DNA from 2 places in the Gemella haemolysans ATCC 10379 genome. Region 2 is predicted to be linked to the other one. Evidence: riboswitches for the same ligand, from Rfam matches in the RefSeq annotation. Region 2 holds a riboswitch; the other holds the start of a gene.

Region 1 (4,771 bases), on a different contig from region 2:
CTTTACTATTTCTAGGAACAAAGTGACGAAGAAATAGTTAGGTGCAGCGTATGCAACAGCAACTTGGTTTTTAAGGAAGAATGACGTAAAAAACTTTAGTTGCCACTGCTGGGGTGTACCTTTGTATCTTTAGGAACGTAGTGACGACAAGATACTTAGGTACAGCGTATGCAACAGCAACTTGATATCTTTGGGAACAATAGTGACATACCCACCCTTCAAAATCATTATCGCCTCTCTATAGGCTCATTATGTCTTCTTTTAAGGTTTACATAAACTTGATGAAGTACAATATATTTGAGCATAGATATAAAACTTTATAGTACTTTCTATAAAAAATAAATAAAAGAAAAAGCGAGGAATTTTTAATATGTGTGGAATTGTAGGATTTGTTGGAGAAGCAAATGGAGTTAAATTTTTAATTGATGGGCTTAGCAGCCTTGAGTACCGTGGGTACGACTCAGCTGGTATCGCTGGTGTTGTTAACGGAGAAGCTAGCGTTACTAAGTCTGTAGGTCGCATTAAAAATCTAGAATCCCTAATCCCTGAAGGACTTCACCTAGAATTAGGTATTGGTCATACACGTTGGGCTACTCACGGTGGAGTTAACACAACTAACTCTCACCCTCACCAAAGCTTCAACAAACGTTTTATTTTAGTTCACAATGGAGTTATCGAAAACTTCCAAGAACTTAAAGAAAGATTTTTCAAAGGTGTAGAACTTGTTTCTGAAACTGATACTGAAGTTATCGTTCAATTAGTACAAGTTTATAGCGATCGTGGTCTTGATACTAAAGAAGCTTTCAAAAAAGCTGTATCAAAACTTCAAGGTTCTTATGCACTTTGTTTAATCGATACAGAAGATAAAGACACATTATATGTAGCAAAAAATAAAAGTCCACTTCTTATTGGACTAGGAGAAGAAAATAAAAACTATGTTGGTAGTGATGCTTTAGCAATGATTAAGTACACTAACAACTTCTTAGAAATCAACGATGGTGAATTTGTTATTGTGAAAAAAGATAGCGTAACTATCGAAGATAAAGAAGGTAATGTTGTAGAGCGTGAAAGTTTCTCAACTAACTTAAACGCTGGAGAAATCGATAAAGGTATCCACGAACATTACATGATTAAAGAAATTCATGAGCAAGTAGGAGCTATGCGTAACATCATCTCTCACTACTTCGATGGACATGATGTTAATATTAACAGCGAAATTATTAACAATGTAAAAGATGCAGATAGATTATACATTATCGGATGTGGTACAAGTTACAACGCTGGTTTAGTAGGAAGAAACTACTTTGAAAAATGGGCTGGTATTCCTACAGAGGTACACTTAGCATCAGAATTTGCTTACAACGTACCATTATTATCTAAAAAACCAATGTTCATCTTCCTTTCTCAATCAGGAGAAACAGCTGACCTTCGTGCCGTACTTACAAAATTACGTAGCGTAAACGCAGATTATAAGTTCTTAGTACTTACTAACGTTGATGCTTCAACTCTATCTCGTGAATGTGACTATACATTATTACTTCACGCAGGTGTTGAAATCGCGGTTGCATCTACTAAGGCATATACTGCTCAAATCGCAACACTAAGCATACTTGCTTATGAAGTAGCTAAGCAACTTTCTAAACAACCTAAATTTGATATCGAGCAAGAGTTATCAGTAATTACTTCTGCAATCGAATCAATTTTAGATGATACAAAAACTATCAAAGATTTAGCTAAAAACTTATTCACAGAACGCAATGCATTCTATATCGGACGTGGAATCGACTACTATAGTGCATGTGAAGCAGCTCTAAAACTTAAAGAAGTTTCTTACATTCAAACAGAAGGATTTGCCGGAGGAGAACTAAAACACGGTACAATCGCTCTTATCGAAGAAAGAACACCTGTTGTAGCTCTTATTACAAGCGCTAAACTAGACTTAAATACACGTAGTAACGTAAGTGAAGTAGCTAGCCGTGGTGCTAATACTCTAATCATTACATTAGAAAAATTAGCTCGTAAAGGTGACTATGCAATTCCTAACGTAAACGAAGATCTTGCTCCAATCGCAAGTATCGTAGTTACACAATTATTCGCATACTACGCAGCTTACACTAAAGGATTAGATGTGGACAAACCACGTAACTTAGCTAAATCAGTAACAGTAGAATAATAATTAAATATTATAAATAATGGGAGTAGCTCAATTTAACAGAGTTACTCTCATCTTTTTTTAAAAGTTAAACCTTTTCTCTTTACAACTTAGCTAGTTCGGTTTATAATAATCGTATAAATAATAAATTTAATTATCTTCGGGGCAGGGTGAAATTCCCGACCGGCGGTCAAAGTCCGCGAGCGCAAGCAGATTTGGTGAAACTCCAAAACCGACAGTACAGTCTGGATGATAGAAGATATAGAATAAATAAACTTACACATACAGTATAGTACGTATGTATATTTGCTGTACTTCATTTAAGTGTAACGCTTATTTTTCATACCTTTCAGTCCCGCTTTAAAATTTTTAAAGTGGTGTTTTTTATATCTAACGTAGATTTAGAATACACCTTTTTAAGAATAGTATTGCGGTTATTTTATTGCCTATGAAGATAGGAAAGAGGTTTTAAATGTATAAAAAAAATGTTCACTCACTAGTTTTGAGTGGTATGCTTGCAGTTATTGCTCTACTTCTATCTTTTTTTAGTTTTGCTGTGCCATTCTTGCCACCATTTCTAAAATTTGATTTTACGTTCATCCCGCTATTCATGGCGTTGTTATTATTAGGATATAAAGATGCACTTTTAGTGTCATTCTTAAAAAACTTCCTACACTTCGCTTTGTTATCACATGAACCAATCGGATCAATTGCTAATATAGTAGTAGAATTCACTTTTATCAGTGTCATAATTTTTTTCTATAAAAAAGGTACTGCTAAGACTATTATCGGTGGAATCTTAGGAACACTAGCAATAACAGTATTCATGACACTACTTAACTACTTCGTATTACTTCCAGCATACGGATATATTATGAATCTAGCAGACATCGTGACTAACGTAAAAACAATCGTAACGGCTGGTATTATACCATTCAACCTACTTAAAGGTGCTTTAGTAACATTCTTATTCTTCGTTACTAAGAGTGTTTACAAATCAATACCAACTAGTATTCGTAGCCGTTTCGCATAATAATATTAGATACTAATTAATTTGACCATGAAAAATCCTCCATTACATCACCTTACTGTAATGGAGGATTCCTTTTTTATAGATTTCCTAGGAAATATCTAGCAAACTTATCAAAAAAATCCAAGTTAAGGGAGCGGAAAATTTTAAAAAATCATTTTCTCCCCTCTTAACCGCTATTTATTCAACAACTCATCCAATTTTTCTGAATGTGATACTTCTTCTACATTAGTATTTTTTTCATTAAGAACTGTATCGATATTTAACTTCTCGTCATTATTCACTATTAGACGTGCGTAAATTTTCTCTCCGACATTTCTAATACTCTCATAATCAATCTTATAATCTCTAATTTTCGCTTTTGCTGTGAATGCAAGCTTATCTTTTTCTAAAATTATTTTTTCGTAAAAACCACGTGCATCTGCAGTTTTCACGACTCTAACAATCTCCTTATATTTAGGATTATTTTTCATATAAATAACGCCACCAATCGCCGCAATAAAAGTTATCGCTCCGAATATTTTCTTTCTCATTTAACTCTTCCTCCTTTTTTTCAACCAATTGGAGATTCTTAAACTCCCTTATTAGTAAACTTTTTAGTTAACTTTTATATTATAACTTTTTAGCTATTTTTTCAATAGTTTTTTTCAATTCTAGTTTAATATTATAGTAATATCATATTTTTGACACAGTTATAATAAAATAAAACATCGATTTAAACCTTAATTTATAAGGAATGTATTCGTAATCTACAATATTTTTCTGTAATAGAATAATTACTAGTGTGTTTTAGTACAAAAAGTGTTATAATATATTTGACTACACTATTTTGAGAGGTTATAAAATGAGTAAAGCTATTTTAGTAATGACATATGGAACACCTGAAGAATATACATTCGAAGGTATAGCAAAATTTTTCACAAATATTAGAAGAGGAGTGCGTCCTAATGACGAAGAGATCAATCTACTTTTAAAAAATTATCTTCGCATTGATGGCTCTCCCCTTCAAGAGATAACACTTAAAGAAGTTGAACTTTTAAGGGAATCTGTAAAAGATGAATATAAAGTATACTTTGCCAATAAATTTTCTTCACCTTATATCCCTGATATAATTTCAAAAATGGAAGATGATGGTATAGAGGAATGTATTTGTTTAATTCTTGAACCACATTATTCATTCTATTCTATTATGGGTTACGAAAGATTTATTAAGAGTGATACAATTAAGTTCAATATAATAAAATCTTGGTACAAAGAAGAAAAGTTAATTGAATTCTGGGCAGATGAAATTAAAAAAATTATTACTGAAGAAATAAAAGAAGACAGCTACAAAGTAGTTTTCTCTGCGCACAGCGTACCTGAAATAGCATTAAAATATAATGATCCATACGTAAATCAAATCTTTGATATGACAAAACTTATAGCCGAAAAAATAGGTCTTGAAAAAGGAAACTATACGAATACTTGGCAAAGTGAAAGTGATATTGGGATGCCATGGATTAAGCCTGATGTTCTTGAGTACTTAAGAGAGCAAAAAGAACATCCTAAGCATTATATATTTGTTCCACTTAGCTTTATAAGTGAGCATA
Region 2 (4,771 bases):
CGATATTTATTCCTAAAGAAGTTAGCTGTTCTACTTTGTCAGGATTATTAGTTAGAAGTTTTACCGATTTAATTCCTAAGTAATCAAGCATATCTACGGCGATAGTATAGTCCCTTTCATCAGGAGCGAAACCTAACTGTACATTAGCTTCGTAAGTATCAACGCCTTGTTCTTGCAGTTGATATGCAAGAAGTTTATTTCTTAATCCTATTCCTCGTCCTTCCTGACGTAGATAAAGAACTGCACCACGACCTAAGTCGGAAATTTTTTGAAGTGCTGCGTGTAGTTGTTCACCGCAGTCACATCTATGAGAAGTGAAGACATCTCCAGTTAAACACTCTGAGTGAACTCGTATTAATAATGGTTCTTCAGAAGTTAAATCACCTTTACTGATGATTAAGTGTTCTTTATTAAATTCATCTTCGAATAGCTGTAAATCAAAATCCCCAAATTCTGTAGGTAATTTTACTTTAACGCTATCTTCAAATGACAAAAAACGTGTCAGCTCATCTAAATCAACAACCGTTAAATCCCATTTTTTAGCGAATTCATACAAGTCATCTCTTCTAGCCATAGTGCCGTCTTCATTCATAATTTCACAGATGTAAGTAGCTTCTGCACTATTAGCTAATTTAGCTAGATCTATGCTTGCTTCCGTGTGACCGCGACGAACTTTAATTCCACCATCGCGACCGATAAGTGGGAACATATGTCCAGGTCTATTGAAATCTTCAGGTCTAGAATTTGGGTTTGCTAATTCTTTTATAGTTGTTGCTCTTTCAAAAGCTGAGATTCCCGTAGTTGATGTTTTATGGTCAACGCTCACTGTAAATGCAGTCTGGTGTGGATCTGTATTTTTATCTAACATAGAGTGTAGATTTAATCTTTTTGCGATTTCAGTTGAAACTGGGGCGCAAATTAAACCACGACCATGTTTTGCCATAAAATTAACAGTTTCGCCAGTAACAAGTTCTGCTAGGCCTACTAAATCTCCTTCAGCCTCTCTGTCATCATCATCGATAAGAACGATTAATTTTCCAGCTTTTAAATCTTCTATTGCTTTTCTTACGTTATTAATCATTAAACTTTCCTCCAAATAGTTTTAATTGAGCTTTAATGTATTTTGCTAATATATCTGTTTCTATATTTACACTGTCACCAATTTTTAATTTTTCTAAATTTGTATGCTTAGCAGTATGCGGAATTAGCGACACCGTAAATTTGTTGTTATCACAAGTTACCACTGTTAAACTTATTCCATTAATTGTAATAGATCCTTGGTTAATTATTTCACCTTGGAATTTGCTAGGGTATGAAAAAGTAAGTAGAATGGCATTTTCATCTTTTTGCCTTGCTGCTAACTGTGCTAAACCATCACTGTGTCCAGAAACTATATGACCTTCGAATCTGTCTGAATGCCCCATTGCAGGTTCTAAGTTGACAGCATCATTTATTTTTAAATCTTTGAATGTGGTTCTTTTATAAGTTTCTGGCATAATATCTACAGTGAACTGTGATGAACTTTTTTGAACACATGTTAGACATACACCGTTTACCGCCATACTATCACCAATTTTGTATGTTTCTAGTAAATTCTTACTCGCTTGAATAGTCAGTTTTATACTATGACTAGATTTAATAATTTTTACTATTTTTCCTTGTTCTTTTATTAATCCTGTAAACATTGAGAAACTCTCCTTCCTGAGACACGTATATCTTCGCCAAGCTTGGTAATCTTAGTATCGTGAAGTTGTATTTTTTCATTTGTTATCCTATTGCTAGTGAATGATGAGGTATTGTTCCCTCCTAAAAGAATAGGGGAGATATAGGTTATGACTTCATCCCAATAACCACTAGCTAAAAATTGATCATGAATGTTAGGTCCACCTTCAACATAAACCGATTGAATACCGAGTTTAGCAACTTCAGATAAAATTTCTTTTATACTGAATTCTTTAGGTGTAATTATAGTAACGTGTGAAGGTAAGTTTTTACATTTTTGTTTTGTAAAAACTATAACTTCAGATAAACTGTTGTTAAATAAATTCAGATTATTATGTTCAAAGATATCTCCGTCAGCATCTAGGACAATTCTTTTTGGTGGGAATAATGAAGTGTTAGCTCCAGTTAACTTCGGATTGTCTGTTAAAACAGTTCTAGCACCTACTAAAATTGCTTGATAATTATCTCTTTCATTTCTAACAAAATCATAAACGTCTTTACCGGTAATTTGAGTTCTTTTGTTAGTGAAGGCTAGTTTTCCATCAAGACTAGTGGCTTGCTTTAAGACTACATAAGGTCTTTTCTCACTATGAAATAGATTATAAGCATAGTTTAAATTATAAGCCTCTTTTTCAAGAACACCAGTTATTACTTCTATACCATTGTCTTGCAAATATTTGATACCTTTTCCGCTAACGAGAGGATTAGGATCTAATTGAGCAACAACTACCTTAGAGATACCCATTTCTACTATAGTATCTGTACAAGGTGGTTGTTTACCTTTATGATTACAAGGTTCTAAAGTAACGTAAAGCGTTGAATTAAATAATTTTTCAGGAGTTTCGCATGTAGAAATTGCATTTTTTTCAGCGTGCTCACATCCGTAACGAAGATGTGAACCTCTTGCGATAATTTCATCATCTTTTACTATAATTGCTCCTACTATGGGATTAGTATGTGTATACTTAGTACCACGCTTGGCTTCAAGTAGAGCAAGCTTCATAAAATATTCATGCACATTATCAACTCCTTTCTAAATAATAAAAATCCCAATTACATTTGAATGTCAAATTTAATCGGGATTGATGGTTAGTTTTATATTCTATTAATAGACCTTAGTGCTTTTAGATTCACTATAGGCTATAAAAATATTCTCAATAAGTATAAGGTATTTTATCTTAATACTATTAATTTCTTCTCCCATCCAGACTATACTGTCGGTTCTGGAATTTCACCAGATCAGCTTGCGCTCACGGACTTCTAGTAAACTAGTCACCGCCGATTGGGACTTTCACCCGACCCCGAAGAAATATTTAATTCTGACTTAATATTAACACTAATGAAAACGGTTGTCAATAATAAAAAATAAAAACTATCACAAAATATAAAATATATGATGTGATAGTTTTGTTTAATTTATTATAAGAATTGTGCTAAACAAACGATAAGTATAATAATTGGAAGTACATATCTTAGTAAAAATAACCATACTTTGAATAATAACAAGCTTGATTTTTTATTTTCATCGATGTGTAATTGCTCCAGAGCTACTTTTTTATCAAGTACATATCCTGTGAATATTGATAATGCAAGACAGCCAAGTGGCATTAGAATATTAGAAACTAAGAAATCCATTAAATCAAAAATTGTTTTTCCAAATATTAATGTATTAGATAGTGATCCGTAAGATAGAGCAGAAGGAATTCCAACGATGAAAGTTAAGATTCCGATGATTACACTAAATTTAGTACGGTTAGTATTTCTCTGATTAGTTATATTTCCTACATTAATTTCTAACATTACTACTGATGAAGTAATAGTGGCGAATAAGAATAATATTAAGAATAAGATGTAGAAAATTTTACCGAAAGCCATATTGTTAAATAATTGTGGTAATACTATGAATAATAGACTTGGTCCACCTTCAGATTCCATACCGAATGAACTCATCGCAGGGAAGATTGCAAGACCAGCCATTACTGACACTGCAATATTCATTAATACAACTGAGATACCAGATTGAACAAGATTAGTTTTTCTATCAAGATAAGAAGCATATGTAAGCATAGCTGTAACCCCGATTGATAATGCGAAGAATGATTGCCCTAGTGCAAATAAAATACCAGAACTAGTGATTTTAGAGAAATCTGGTTTTAAGAAATAAGTAACACCGTTCATCGCGTTAGGTAATGTTAATGATCTTGTGATAATTACCAGGAAGATGATGAATAATAACGGCATCATGATTTTTGATGCTTTTTCAATACCTTTTTGAACTCCACGAGATACTATATAAATATTCAATAAGATGAATAATGCTTGTGCTCCTAATGCAATCCAAGTGTTAGAAATAATACTAACAAAAAGTGCTGCATGATCTGAAGTAGAGTGGGCACCAAGTGCATCTGCGATTGAAATACCAAGATATACTAAAATCCATCCACCGATAACACTATAGAATGATAGTAAGATGAATAGGGCAAATCCACCAATGTAACCAATAACATTGTATTTTTTATTTTTTCCTAATTTACCGAAAGTTCTAATCGCTGAAACACCAGCGCCGCGACCAAGCACGAATTCCGCAAGCAGAAGTGGTAACCCGATTAATAATGTGAAAATAAGAAAGACTAATAAGAATCCACCTCCACCGTTAGCTGCGGTCATATAAGGGAACTTCCATACTGCACCTAGTCCTATTGCAGAACCTGCAGAAGCAAGTATGAATCCTATTTTCGAACTCCATTTTGAATTGTCTGACATAAGTTTTCCTCCTAAATCTAATTTAAAAAATAAGTAAAAGCTATTTAGAAAATACTAAATAGCTTTTAAAACATAAATAATATGATACTCAAGACCATTTAGTATTTTTACCAATGGCCAAAAAACAAACTTAACTAGCCATTGTAGACATCGTTGCACTTATATCTACAATGCTATGAGATATAAGTGCTGCTAAAATGGCACAAAAAAGTATTCTCTTTTACTAGTTAAAATAGTGTTTTTCATTAGTGAGTAGCTCCTTTTTATAATTGTTGTTAAAATCTTA

The links. Region 2 has a riboswitch for FMN ahead of ribD (bifunctional diaminohydroxyphosphoribosylaminopyrimidine deaminase/5-amino-6-(5-phosphoribosylamino)uracil reductase RibD). Riboswitches for the same ligand answer to the same signal wherever they lie in the genome.
Positions count from the first base shown of each region.
Region 1: another riboswitch for FMN. It lies ahead of GEMHA0001_RS03435 (ECF transporter S component); the one in region 2 lies ahead of ribD (bifunctional diaminohydroxyphosphoribosylaminopyrimidine deaminase/5-amino-6-(5-phosphoribosylamino)uracil reductase RibD).

Region 1 is NZ_ACDZ02000008.1:210,083-214,853, forward strand. It holds gene glmS (glutamine--fructose-6-phosphate transaminase (isomerizing)) at 371-2,173, shown strand; FMN riboswitch at 2,305-2,417, shown strand; gene GEMHA0001_RS03435 (ECF transporter S component) at 2,625-3,185, shown strand; gene GEMHA0001_RS03440 (DUF1310 family protein) at 3,359-3,715, opposite strand; gene hemH (ferrochelatase) at 4,027-4,771, shown strand, end outside.
Region 2 is NZ_ACDZ02000002.1:28,874-33,644, reverse strand. It holds gene GEMHA0001_RS00220 (bifunctional 3,4-dihydroxy-2-butanone-4-phosphate synthase/GTP cyclohydrolase II) at 1-1,081, opposite strand, end outside; gene GEMHA0001_RS00215 (riboflavin synthase) at 1,074-1,685, opposite strand; gene ribD (bifunctional diaminohydroxyphosphoribosylaminopyrimidine deaminase/5-amino-6-(5-phosphoribosylamino)uracil reductase RibD) at 1,670-2,740, opposite strand; FMN riboswitch at 2,911-3,035, opposite strand; gene GEMHA0001_RS00205 (sodium-dependent transporter) at 3,142-4,485, opposite strand.